Regions from separate parts of the Bacillus sp. UMB0893 genome, predicted to be linked through region 2. Evidence: riboswitches for the same ligand, from Rfam matches in the RefSeq annotation. Region 2 holds a riboswitch; each other region holds the start of a gene.

The links. Region 2 has a riboswitch for cobalamin ahead of CYJ36_RS15690 (DUF4430 domain-containing protein). Riboswitches for the same ligand answer to the same signal wherever they lie in the genome.
Region 1: another riboswitch for cobalamin. It lies ahead of CYJ36_RS06525 (cob(I)yrinic acid a,c-diamide adenosyltransferase); the one in region 2 lies ahead of CYJ36_RS15690 (DUF4430 domain-containing protein).
Region 3: another riboswitch for cobalamin. It lies ahead of metE (5-methyltetrahydropteroyltriglutamate--homocysteine S-methyltransferase); the one in region 2 lies ahead of CYJ36_RS15690 (DUF4430 domain-containing protein).
Region 4: another riboswitch for cobalamin. It lies ahead of CYJ36_RS12645 (ribonucleoside-diphosphate reductase subunit alpha); the one in region 2 lies ahead of CYJ36_RS15690 (DUF4430 domain-containing protein).

The regions. Positions count from the first base shown of each region.
Region 1 covers NZ_PKLB01000002.1:175,905-179,064, reverse strand. Annotated here, with positions in the region: gene CYJ36_RS06535 (M20 family metallo-hydrolase) at 1-336, shown strand, start outside; gene CYJ36_RS06530 (diphthine--ammonia ligase) at 457-1,230, shown strand; cobalamin riboswitch at 1,307-1,489, shown strand; gene CYJ36_RS06525 (cob(I)yrinic acid a,c-diamide adenosyltransferase) at 1,600-2,163, shown strand; gene CYJ36_RS06520 (cobyric acid synthase) at 2,147-3,160, shown strand, end outside.
Region 2 covers NZ_PKLB01000007.1:48,854-52,013, forward strand. Annotated here, with positions in the region: gene CYJ36_RS15685 (ATP-binding protein) at 1-1,113, shown strand, start outside; cobalamin riboswitch at 1,203-1,403, shown strand; gene CYJ36_RS15690 (DUF4430 domain-containing protein) at 1,567-1,986, shown strand; gene CYJ36_RS15695 (ECF transporter S component) at 2,001-2,516, shown strand; gene CYJ36_RS15700 (cob(I)yrinic acid a,c-diamide adenosyltransferase) at 2,707-3,160, shown strand, end outside.
Region 3 covers NZ_PKLB01000002.1:342,028-345,187, forward strand. Annotated here, with positions in the region: gene metE (5-methyltetrahydropteroyltriglutamate--homocysteine S-methyltransferase) at 1-1,825, opposite strand, end outside; cobalamin riboswitch at 1,976-2,180, opposite strand; gene CYJ36_RS07345 (GNAT family N-acetyltransferase) at 2,425-3,160, opposite strand, start outside.
Region 4 covers NZ_PKLB01000005.1:172,415-175,574, reverse strand. Annotated here, with positions in the region: gene CYJ36_RS12645 (ribonucleoside-diphosphate reductase subunit alpha) at 1-1,898, opposite strand, end outside; cobalamin riboswitch at 2,055-2,239, opposite strand; gene dat (D-amino-acid transaminase) at 2,442-3,160, shown strand, end outside.

The sequences.
Region 1 (3,160 bases), on a different contig from region 2:
TTAAGAAAAAAAATACATGACATAGCAGAATACCATGATTTAACCTATAAAATTATTGAAGATACAAATAGTGAACCCCGATATTGTTCTGAAAGAATTATGCAAGTCATGAGGAACGAAAGCAGTGAAATGGGATTAAAACCAATTGAATTAATGAGCGGACCCTTTCACGATTCACTGGCCATGTCCTACGAATGTGAATATGGAATGATCTTTGTTCGATGTAAAGACGGGATTAGCCATAATCCAAAAGAGTATTCAACAATGGAAGATATCTCACTTGGTGCAGAACTTTTGTATCGGACAGCAATAAAAATAGCGCTTGATAACGAATAGCCTCTTATCATTTTGCGGCATCTTTATCTGCAGACAATAATCGTCGGTATCCTAGTATTTAATAGGAGCTGACGATTTTTGTTTGTTAGATTCTTTACATAGGAATATTGAGATACTATTATGAAGATTAGGCTATCGATAAAACAGCTGAATTCAAACGTGAATTTAACGAAGAAAATGAATGATCCAACTATTGAAAGTGATGTGATGAATAGGATGGTAAAAAAAATCGCTCTATCATGGAGCGGCGGCAAAGATGGCTGTATGGCGCTCCATAAGCTTATACAACAAGGTCATGAGATTGTTTGTCTAATAACAACTGTACCAGCAGAGATCGGAAGAACGTTTGGCCATGGAGAAAAAATGGAAGCCATACAGTTTCAAAGCGAGGCATTAGGAATTCCGGTCCATTTCATAGAATGCACATTTGAAGGATATACGCAGAGTTTTATAGACGCACTTAAACACTTGAAGAAAAAATACAGCCTTACAAGTGCAGCTTTCGGGGATTTATATCTAGATGAACACCGCACCTGGGGAGAAAAGGTTACAGACTCAGCGGGAGTAGAAGCACTTTACCCGCTATGGATGGAGAAAAAGGAAGCAGCGCAAGCTCTTCAAGCATTTGCAAACAGCGGATATAAAGCAGTCATCATAAGAACTCAGAATGATGTGCTTGATGATACATGGCTTGGCAAGGAAATTGATCAGGAACTAATCGAAAGAATGCACTCACAGCCGATATGTCCTATGGGTGAGGCAGGTGAGTATCATACCTTTGTGTTTGATGGGCCATTATTTAAAAAGACGATTGAACTGAGATTTGGAGAGAAACTTCAAATGGAGACAACAACGCGCCTCGAGCTTGAGGATTTAACAATGATCTCTAAATAACCTGAATCAGATATTCTTTTGGAAGGCAAAAAAGAATTTGATGACATTTCCAGATGAATAGATTACAATGAACAAAAAAATATGATTCTTTAAAAGTGCCTAATTGCTAGGATAATAGGGAAACCGGTGAAAATCCGGTGCAGCCCCCGCTACTGTAAACGCAGATTCGTTTGAAATGCCCACTGACTTGAAGAGTCGGGAAGGGTCAAACGGAAATGAAGCGTGAAGCCAGGAGACCTGCTTTTAAAGTTTTTGCTTGTTTTTCGGTGGGAAGAATAAGTCAGGAACCCTTATTGTGCGTTTTATTTAGCTTATTAAAGGCCTTGACTGACTTCAGTTCAAGGTCTTTTTTATATTTATTATTAAAAGATGGGAGATGGATGGGTAACAGTGAATGATCAAAATGGAAGAATACTTGTTTATACGGGGAATGGCAAAGGTAAAACTACGGCAGCCATTGGACTTGCCGTTCGGGCGATTGGAAGAGATATGAAAGTCTCCATGCTGCAATTTATTAAATCACCTGATAGAACCTATGGAGAAAAAAATGTACTTGAAAAACTAAACGGTGCAGAAATCCATCAGCTCGGCGTTGGATTTACATGGACAAAAACACCTGATGAGCACCGGCAAGCGTTAAAATCTGCATGGAATCTTGCTAAGGAAAAAATTATGTGCGGGAAGTATAATCTCGTCATTCTCGATGAAATCAATAATGCACTGGCGATACATACTTTTCCGATAAATGATGTACTGCCGATTGAGGAAGTCATACATACGATTAAAAATCGTCCTCCACATGTTCATGTTGTTCTTACAGGAAGAGATGCAAAAGACGAAATAAAGGAGATCGCTGACCTTGTGTCTGTGATCAATGTGGAAAAGCACTACTATGATGAAGGTGTAGAGGCGATTTATGGGATTGAATATTGAGGCTTCGGATGAACAAGGTCTTTCTAAAACAATGAAGCTGATGATACAGGGCACACACTCCGATGCCGGTAAAAGCATGCTGGTCACTGCACTTTGCCGAATTTTTTATCAAGACGGATTTAAAACAGCACCTTTCAAATCACAAAATATGGCCTTAAACTCTTATATTACGAAAGATGGCAAAGAAATTGGCAGAGCCCAGGGTGTGCAGGCGGAAGCGGCTGCTATTGAAGCTACGACCGATATGAACCCTATTTTGATCAAGCCTTCCAAAGAAATGGAATCCCAAGTGGTTTTTCATGGGAAGCCATTTGCCAATATGAAAGCTGCCCAGTATAGAGAAGATTTTTTTCAAATAGGTTTGCGTGCGATTAAAGAGTCACTTCTAAATCTATCAAAAGACTATGAAGTTATCGTTATTGAAGGGGCTGGTTCTCCTGCTGAAATCAATTTAAATGATCGCGAGCTCGTAAATATGAGAGTCGCAGCTCTTTCAGATGCTCCTGTGATCCTAATTGGCGATATTGATAAAGGCGGCGTCTTTGCCAGTCTCGTAGGAACACTCCAGCTTCTTTCTCCAGAAGACCGAAAGCGGGTGACTGGAGTCGTCATCAATAAATTCAGAGGTGATCTATCATTGCTTCAGCCTGGACTAGACTGGTTTGAGGAGTATACTGGTCTTCCTGTGCTTGGGGTGATTCCATTTTTGCCTGATCTTGAAATTGATGGTGAAGATTCACTAGTGCTAAACCAGTATTCGCAAGGAACAAATAATGAGGCTGAGCTGGATATTGCGGTTCTCTCTTACCCAAGAATGTCTAACTTTACAGATATTGATCCATTAAGACTGGAGCCAGATGTAAATATCAGGTTTGTAAAAAAAGCTTCGCAGTTTGGAAATCCGGATTGCATTATTCTTCCGGGAACAAAAAACACGGCAGAAGATTTATTGTTTTTACAGCAAACAGGGCTCCTTGAAAAAATAAATTCTTCTTTC
Region 2 (3,160 bases):
GAGATTGGCGAACTTGCCATAGCCTTTAATCAAATGGGCCGACAGCTTAAATTCAACATTAATGCGCTCAATCAGGAAAAAGAGCACCTGACAAGCATTTTAAGCAGTATGGCAGACGGCGTAATCACGCTCAACATTGATGGCACGATTCTTGTAACAAATCCTCCTGCGGAACGGTTTTTACAGGCATGGTATTACGAGCAAAAAATGCAAATCAATGAAGGTGAGGAAATTCCGCCAGAAGCAAAAGAATTATTTCAGCGAGTGGTCAATACGGAGAAAGAGCATATCGTGGAAGTGAATTTGCAGGGCAGAAGCTGGGTCATGGTTATGAGTCCGCTATATAACCAGTCATATGTCCGCGGTGCGGTTGCGGTCCTCAGAGATATGACTGAGGAGAGAAGACTGGATAAGCTGAGGAAAGACTTTATTGCGAATGTCAGTCATGAGCTAAGAACACCGATTGCGATGCTTCAAGGATACAGCGAAGCCATTGTAGACGATATAGCAAGTTCTGAAGAGGAAAAGAAAGAAATTGCTCAAGTCATTTACGATGAGTCACTTCGTATGGGAAGACTCGTGAACGATCTTCTTGACCTCGCCCGAATGGAAGCTGGACATATTACTCTAAATTATGAGGAAATCTCCATCCATGAATTTATAGAAAAAATTAATCGTAAATTTCAGGGGCTGGCAAAGGATAAGAAAATTTCTTTATCCTCATCTGTCATCTTAGTTGAGCCGGAATTTGTGCTTGATCCTGACAAGATTGAACAAGTCCTTACCAATTTAGTTGATAATGCCATTAGACATACGCTTGAAGGCGGTTCTGTCGAAATTCATGTACAGAGTGTGTCTCACGGAATAAAAATCGATGTGAAGGATACCGGTACAGGAATTGTGGAGGAAGATTTGCCATTTGTGTTTGAACGATTTTATAAAGCAGATAAAGCAAGAACAAGAGGCCGTTCTGGAACTGGTTTGGGTCTTGCGATTGCAAAAAATATCGTAGATGCACATTTAGGAACGATAACAGTGCACAGCAAAGTAAATGAAGGCACAACCTTCAGCTTCTATCTGCCACGAAAAAGCGATGATTCTGAAAGAATGTGACGAAAATTCTTGTTTCATAAGGAACACCGTCTGAATTTTCTGTTGAAGCTGTGAGGATTTTTTTGTAAAATAATACTGAATTAACATAATTAAATATTTTGAGATATAGGTGCTTGCCGCTTAATAGGGAATCAGGTGAAAAGCCTGAACTGTCCCCGCAACTGTATTTGCCGACGACCTGAAAATATCCACTGTATAATCCAATGGCATAGCTATGCTGTTTGTTGTATGGGAAGGATCAGTTAGAATGAAGCAATAGTCAGTAGACCTGCCTAATCTCTTACAAAGTTTGTATTCTTCGGGGGTTGAGCATAGAGACGGCAAGATTCTGTCTTTGCATTCACCTTCAGAATCTTCATATGCCGTTTTTAAGCCCATCCTCCAAGATGGGCTTTTTCATTTTTTGTTTTAAGCTATACAATATAGATGGATACATAAAAGGAGAGATTGTTTGTGAAAAAGGTTTTTGGGTTACTAGGAATATTACTTTTAATGGTAATGGGGGCTTGTGCAAATACTGCAGAAGAGCCTAAAAAAGAAACATCAAATTCAGAGCAGGCAGCTGAAAATAAGGAAACAGCTGAAGAAACAAAAGCCACTGTTGCCTTGACTAAAAACAATATGGAAGAGGAAGTCGATTCAAAAGAAGTTGCCATCAAAGAAGGACAGACTCTTATGGATGTCATGAAAGAAAACTTTGAAGTGGAAGAAGCCGGGGGTTTTATTAACGGCATCGATGGAATCAAGGCTAGCGAGAGCGAAAAAACATACTGGCATCTTGTCGTTAATGGTGAAGATGCGATGACAGGTGCAAATGAAATCGAGCTTAAAGATGGAGATAAAATAGAATTTGATTTAAGAAATTATGAGTAAGCCGGGAGCTCAGAATGACGACTAGAAGAATCAGTCTGCTTTCGTTATTGATAGCATTATCAGTGATAGGGAGACTGGCATTTCAATTTGTTCCAAACATCCAGCCAATGACCGCCATCATCATCATTACTTCGATTTTGATTGGTCCTATTAACGGAATCATCGTAGCTGTATTAGGCTGCTTCGTCAGTAATTTGCTGCTCGGTATGGGAATGTGGACGATCTGGCAAATGCTGGCCTGGGGCGCGGTTGCATTGATCTCAGGTGTTTTAGGGAAATATATTACATCAAAAAGACTCTTTGTTTTTACACCAGTTGCCGTGCTGTCTGGATATTTCTTTGGATTTGTTGTGTCTCTGAATATGTTTGTTTTAACAGAAAATGGTTTAGCTTATTATCTGGCGGGATTGCCATTTGATACAGCGCATGCAATTGGAAATGGCATCTTCTTTATCGTGCTGTACCCTGTCATGTACAAAACGTTTCAGTATTTCTTGAATAAAAAGGATTTTGGCATAACTATGCAGTAAACTTAAAAGAGCGACGTGTCGCTCTTTTCTTATATAAAAGCTCTGTTCGCATTGATTGTTGCTTTGCCTGTGGTTATTGCATAAGCACTGCCGTAACTAGTGTAAAAAGTCTAAAACCCGATTTTTTACTCACTTGCAAAAGCTACAATGTTTACGAAAAGAGCCTATAAAAATAAAGGGGCTGTTTTAAATGAACTTATATACACGAACCGGCGATAAAGGAAAAACAAGCATTATAGGAGGACGGGTCGATAAAGATGATTTAAGAGTCGAAGCATACGGCACAATTGATGAAGTCAATTCATTTGTAGGACTTGCGATGACATGGCTTCAGGGGGGAAACCTGATTGATCTGTATCATGAATTTGAAAAGATACAGCATGAGCTATTTGATTGCGGCAGCGATCTCGCCGTTATTCATGGCAAGCAGAAACATCCGTATAAAACAACGGCTGACATGGTTGCATTTCTGGAAGAAAGAATTGATCAATATACCGCAGAAGCACCTCCATTACAGCGTTTTATCCTTCCAGGCGGCACACAGGCAGCATCGGCTATTCACATCGCAAGAACAGTAGCAAGACGTGCAGAACGGTGCATTGTATCCTTGCAGAAGCAAACAGAGATTAATGATCAAGTTTTAA
Region 3 (3,160 bases), on a different contig from region 2:
TTAATGGGAGACCTTCGCGGATAGCAGGTTCATCCACTTGAATCATCGCAATTCCTGCCTGTTCAAGAGCTTCAACCTCTTTACGGATACTGAGCGACAATTGGTTGAGCACATCCGTTTTAGGAATATCATTTCGCACGAATGACCAGTTTAAGATTGTAACAGGACCCGTCAGCATTCCTTTAACTGGTTTATCAGTCAAACTTTGAGCGAAAATGGTTTCTTTTACTGTCATCGGCTCCTCAAGTAAAACATCTCCGTAAATAACTGGCGGTCTGACACACCGCGAGCCATAGGATTGAACCCAGCCAAACGTTGTAATCGCAATTCCAGTTAACTTTTCGCCAAAAAATTCTACCATATCAGTTCGTTCAAACTCTCCGTGAACAAAAACGTCTAATTCCAGATTTTCCTGAATATCAATCCATTTTTTTATTTCTTGTTCTATATAATGATTATATTGCTCATCTGAACGTTCTCCTTTTCTCCATTTTAACCGTTCAGCACGAACCTCTTTTGTTTGCGGAAAGCTCCCGATTGTCGTTGTAGGCAGCAGCGGAAGGTTAAATCGCTTGCTTTGAAGCTTTTTGCGAAGCTCAGCTTCGGGTCTTTCAGTTGTGAACGTATCTAACTGCTTCATCGCTTTCTCAACTTCGATCTGGTTTCTAAGTGAAGAAGAAGATAAATTCTCAGTCGCCTTATCGTAATCGGAAAGTGCTCCATCCTCAGCTTCAAAGTTTAAAAATCTCGTTAAAAGCTCTAGTTCAGCAAGCTTTTCATCTGCAAAAGAAAGACCTTCTTTGACAAGATGATCAAGATTCTCTTCGGATTTGACTGTCACCGGCACATGAATAAGACTGCATGAAGGCTGAAGGATCAATCGTTCCCGGTCAACTGTCTCTAGAATGCTGTTTACTAGTTTTACTGTATTTTGAAGGGGCGCTTTCCAAACATTTCGTCCATCAATAATGCCTGCAGCAAGTACTTTATCCTTTGGAAACCCAGCTGTTTTCAGCTTTTCCAGCGACGCTCCGCTGTCATGAATAAAATCAAGACCAATTCCATCTACCGGCAGACTAACTAGTTCGCTAAAGTGGTCAACAGTTTCAAAATAAGTCTGTACAAGAAGCTTTGTCTTTGTTACCTTTTTTCGAATGGTTCCATAAACAGTTTTTGCTTTTGCAAAAAGAGAAGCATCTGCAGCTGGTGTTACAAATACAGGTTCATCGATCTGAATCCATTCTGCACCTGCATCTGCAAGGTCCTGAAGCACTTGGATATAGAGAGGAATTAGTTTATCCAGGACGGATTCCTTATTCGTCCCTTTTGATAGAGTGATTAAAGTTAGCGGACCTACAATAACAGGCTTGCCGTTAATACCCAGTTCTTCTTTTGCCTCATGGTATAGCTTCAGCAGCCGATTATTTGTTAGCTTAGGTTTTGACTCATCAAGCTCAGGAACAATATAATGATAGTTTGTGTTAAACCATTTTGTCATTTCAGCTGCCACTTCTTCTTTACTTCCGCGGGCTATTTCAAAATATGTACGCAGTGAATTGGCATCTTTCTCTTTAAATCTTTCTGGAATCAAGCCGAATAAGACCGCCGTATCCAACACATGATCGTAATAACTGAAATCTCCAATCGGAATGAGATTAATGCCATTATCCTTTTGCTTCTGCAAATGAGTCAGTCTGATTTCTTTCATGGATTGTTCAAATTGCTCCTCGGATAAATCACCTCTCCAGAACGTTTCAAGCGTCTTTTTCCATTCTCTCTTTTCACCAATTCTCGGATAGCCTAAATTTGAATTTACAATGCTCATAGCCGTTCCCCCATTTCTTAACGTTACTCAACTTCAATGTGCATAAAAAAACTCTCTTGCATGAAGAGAGTTTGATGGACACAGTTAACTTGTGTTGAGACACAAGACAGGTTTCAACATATCGCATCACCCTCCCTATTTCGCGTAGGCATGAAGTGCATACGATAGGCAGGTCTCCTGACTCAGGTTCATTGTATTCTATTCCCTTCCCATTTTTCATTCGGAAAAACAGTGGGCTCTTATAGAATTCTCCCCATTACAGTGGCGCGACCGCGTCGGATTTTCACCGATCTTCCCTTTTAAGCTAAGACAGAATCTTCTTCTTGCCATTAGCACCTATCGCTTAAAAATATTAAATTTTTTAAATAAATGAATAATTGTTTTTAAGCATATCTGAAGTTTCGCTTTCGTGCAAGTATTTTATCGCAGATTATCTGACACTAAGACCATCAGAACAAAAGCGCAGGCGCCTTGGTCAGCGCAGGCATGGCAGATCCGCTCTGGCCGGGGAGGTTGGCGCGGTAGCTCGACGCAGATAACTTTATTTTATTTTCCACAATCTATTACCTTTTATTATTTCCTAAACTACAATTGAATTTTCAGCTTAGGGACTCTTCTGATATGCTTAGCACCTTCCACTTTGCAGCTTCATAGAATCCAAGATTCTTATAGAGATTTTCAGCTTCCGGGTTGTTATAAAACAAATATATAGACTTATTTTCTCCAGCCAGATCATGACAGATCGCCTGTATGACGTCTGATGCATAGCCCTTTCTGCGATAAACGAGCGGAGTAGCTACACCAACAATAATCGCTGTTTCACTGCTTTCGATGAAAACTCCAGCAGTCGACACCATTTTTCCTTCTTCCTCCCGGTAGAATACTATTAATTTGCCTGATTCAATGTTTTGAAAATGATCACTGGCAAAGAAATCCTCATTCGGGCCAATCATTTTATATTCATCGACCTCCATGAACAAGTCATATAGCCTCCTGCACTCTTCAAGGCTGGTAATCTTTTTGACCCCTTTTGGAAATTGCAAATCATAGGAACCGCTGTACCGAAGCATGCAGGATTCGCTTTCAAGATCCATTTTGAAGTGATCTTTAAAGCGATCGACTATTTCTTTTTTCCCAACAATTTTCCGGATGCCGCTTTCCTGAATGATCACTGTAAAATCACCCAATGGCAGATCTGGAACTGCGCAGTAATAATAGATTTTCTCTGGGTAAATCATCAAAATAGCATTCAAATGGCCCTCCTGATATTGACCGTAAATCATCATATGTTCTTCTGTTAAGTCTTCTATGATTAAGGCATTCAAGACATGATCT
Region 4 (3,160 bases), on a different contig from region 2:
AAATAGCCATTGCGAAGCCCATTTTCCATGACTTGCTGCTTTAATTCATCCCACGGCAAATTTCCTGATGAATAATTTCTGCTTTCAAAATACTCGCCGCTATGCCATTTTGAACCTTCGAATACTGGATAGGATCCTTTTTCTGCAGCAAGGTTCATGCTTGCCTGGATGGTATAGAATGCGATCTCTTCATATAATTTGTCCGCATAGCGAACAGCTTCATCGTCTTCCCATTTCAAGCGTTTTAAAGCAAGCAGGTGATGCCAGCCGAATGTTCCCAGTCCAACTGCACGGTATTTTTGATTTGTCAGTTTAGCCTGCATAACAGGGATGTCATTTAAATCAATGACATTATCGAGCATTCTGACCTGTATGGCAATGAGACGCTCTAAGACTTCATCTGTGGCTGCTCTTGCCAGGTTAATAGATGATAAGTTGCAGACAACAAAGTCTCCAGGTGTTTTAACTGTGATGATTTTGCCGTCTTCTGTATATTGTTCATCCATCGTTGTTGCACTTTGATTTTGGGTAATTTCCGTACAAAGGTTGCTGCAATAAACCATGCCTTTATGGGAATTGGGATTGCTGCGGTTGACCTCATCACGATAGAACATGAACGGCGTACCTGATTCAAGCTGGCCTTTCATGATGCCTTTCATAATATCGATGGCCGGGACCGTTTCTTTTGATAGATCAGGATGGTTGACGCATTCCCAATATTTTTCGCGGAATGAACCAAAACCTTTCCCTTCATCGTAGAAATCTTCTAATGAAAAGCCCATTACTTTTCGGACTTCATGCGGGTCGAATAAATGCCATTCGCCTCGGTTTTCAGCCTGTTCCATGAAAAGATCAGGTAAGCATACTCCCGTAAATAAATCGTGTGTTCTTAAGCGTTCATCTCCATTGTTCAGCTTAGAATCAAGGAATGAGAAAATATCTTTATGCCAAACGTCCAAGTAGACGGCAATAGCTCCTTTCCTTTGGCCAAGCTGATCAACACTGACGGCTGTGTTGTTAAGCTGCTTCATCCATGGAATGACTCCGGAGGACACCCCTTTAAAGCCTTTAATATCACTTCCGCGGCTGCGGATTTTTCCTAAGTAAACTCCGATGCCGCCGCCTGATTTAGACAGATTGGCAATATCTGTATTGCTGTCAAAAATGCCTTGCAGACTATCATCTACTGTATCTATAAAACAGCTTGATAGCTGTCCAACAGGCTTTCCGGCATTTGACAATGTTGGTGTGGCAACCGTCATATAAAGATTGCTGAGTGCCCAGTAGGCTTCTTTAACAAGATGCAGGCGGTGCTCTGTTTTTTCTTTTGCCATTAGTGTCATGGCAATGACAAGATAGCGTTCCTGAGGCAATTCGTATATTTTTTTATCAAAATCTCTTGCTAAATAGCGATCAGACAAGGTGCGAAGGCCAATGTATGTAAAAAGCCTGTCTTTTTCAGGCTGAATGATTGCAGACAGATTTTCAATTTCCTCGGCGGAATATGCTTGCAGCAGGAGAGAGCTATAAATTCCTTTTTTCGACAAGGTTTCTACTAAATTTAAAAATGATCCATATCCTTCTGACTGTCCGCGATTGACTGCTGCTTCCCTATATAGCTTTCTTAAATAAATACGCGCACAAAAGTAAGTCCATTGCGGCTCGTGTTCGCTAATATTGGAAAGTCCCTCTAAGATTAGAAGATTAGTAATTTGAGCAGTGGCATAAGTGTCGCGTCCTTCTATGCTCTGTATAATTCTAGTGCTGTAAGCATCCAGGTCAAGCTCTGGAAAGTCTTGTCCGATTTCATCTATGAAATCTTTTAATCGTTGTTCAGAAAATGGAGCTTGTTCAAGAGTCAGTTCATTAAAAATAACAGTTGCCGTTTTGGTTGCCATGTGACATCCTCCTCACAAAATAAGAAAAAGCGGAAAGCCGCTGAATTTCTGTAAAAAAAAATCCGCTCAGGGACATGAGCGGATCAAACGATAGAATAAAAGGGTGTATTCCTATTATTAACCATCGTTTCATTTCCTCAATCCCCGAAGAATTCGAAACTAAAGCAAGTAATTGGCAGGTCTCCTGACTTGTGATCATTCTGTGCTGAGTCCTTCCCATACTTAAATCTCGTATAGTGGTATTCCCAGTTCGTCACACTTACAGTTGCGGGGACAGTTCCGGATTCTCACCGGATTCCCTTTTAAGCCATAAAAATGGCACCTTCGCTTGCTGTTGTTTTTCAATATGTAGTATGTTTGTTTTTTATTAATATCAATATGTTGTGTTGTTGGCTATTATTATCATAATGGACAGCTAAAGAAATTTCAACAGAAATTTTTTAGAACTTTAAATAAAAATTGAAAATTGTTTTACAGACCAACGTGTTTCATCATAACATAAAGAGAGGAAGTTTATCATTAATTAACAAAGGAGCCTTTAACATGTACATACTTTTAAACGGTGAATTCAAGCAGAAAAATGAAGTTTCCATTGATTTTGAAGACAGAGGCTATCAGTTTGGTGACGGTGTGTACGAGGTGATTCGAGTATACAATGGCACATTTTTTGCTATGAAAGAGCATATGGAACGATTCGTGAGAAGTGCAAACGAAATTAAGATCGCACTTCCACTGTCAGAAGAAGAGCTTTCAGTGCAGTTAAATGAGCTCCTTTTGAAAAATCAGGTGCAAGATGGAGCAGTCTACATGCAAATTACTCGAGGCGTAACAGGGAGGAAGCACCTTTTCCCAGGAAAAGACGTTAAGCCTCAAATTGTGGCTTATCCCATTCCTTGTTCAAAGCCTGTATCAGAGCAGGAAAAAGGAATTAAATTGCATTTGATGGAGGATGTCCGCTGGCTCCGATGCGACATAAAAAGTTTGAATTTACTTGGGAATGTTCTTGCCAAGCAGGAAGCATTTGAAAAAGGGGCATATGAAGCGCTGCTGCACCGGAGTGAGCATATAACGGAAGGATCTTCATCCAATTTTTACGGAATAAGGGACGGAGTAGTTTATACTCATCCTGCTAATAACTTGATCTTGAATGGCATCACACGAATGAAAGTCGTTGAGCTGTGTGAAAAAAACGGTTTAAAGCTTATCGAAGAAATGATCAAAGTAGAAGATCTTGTAAATCTTGATGAAGCTTTTATTACTTC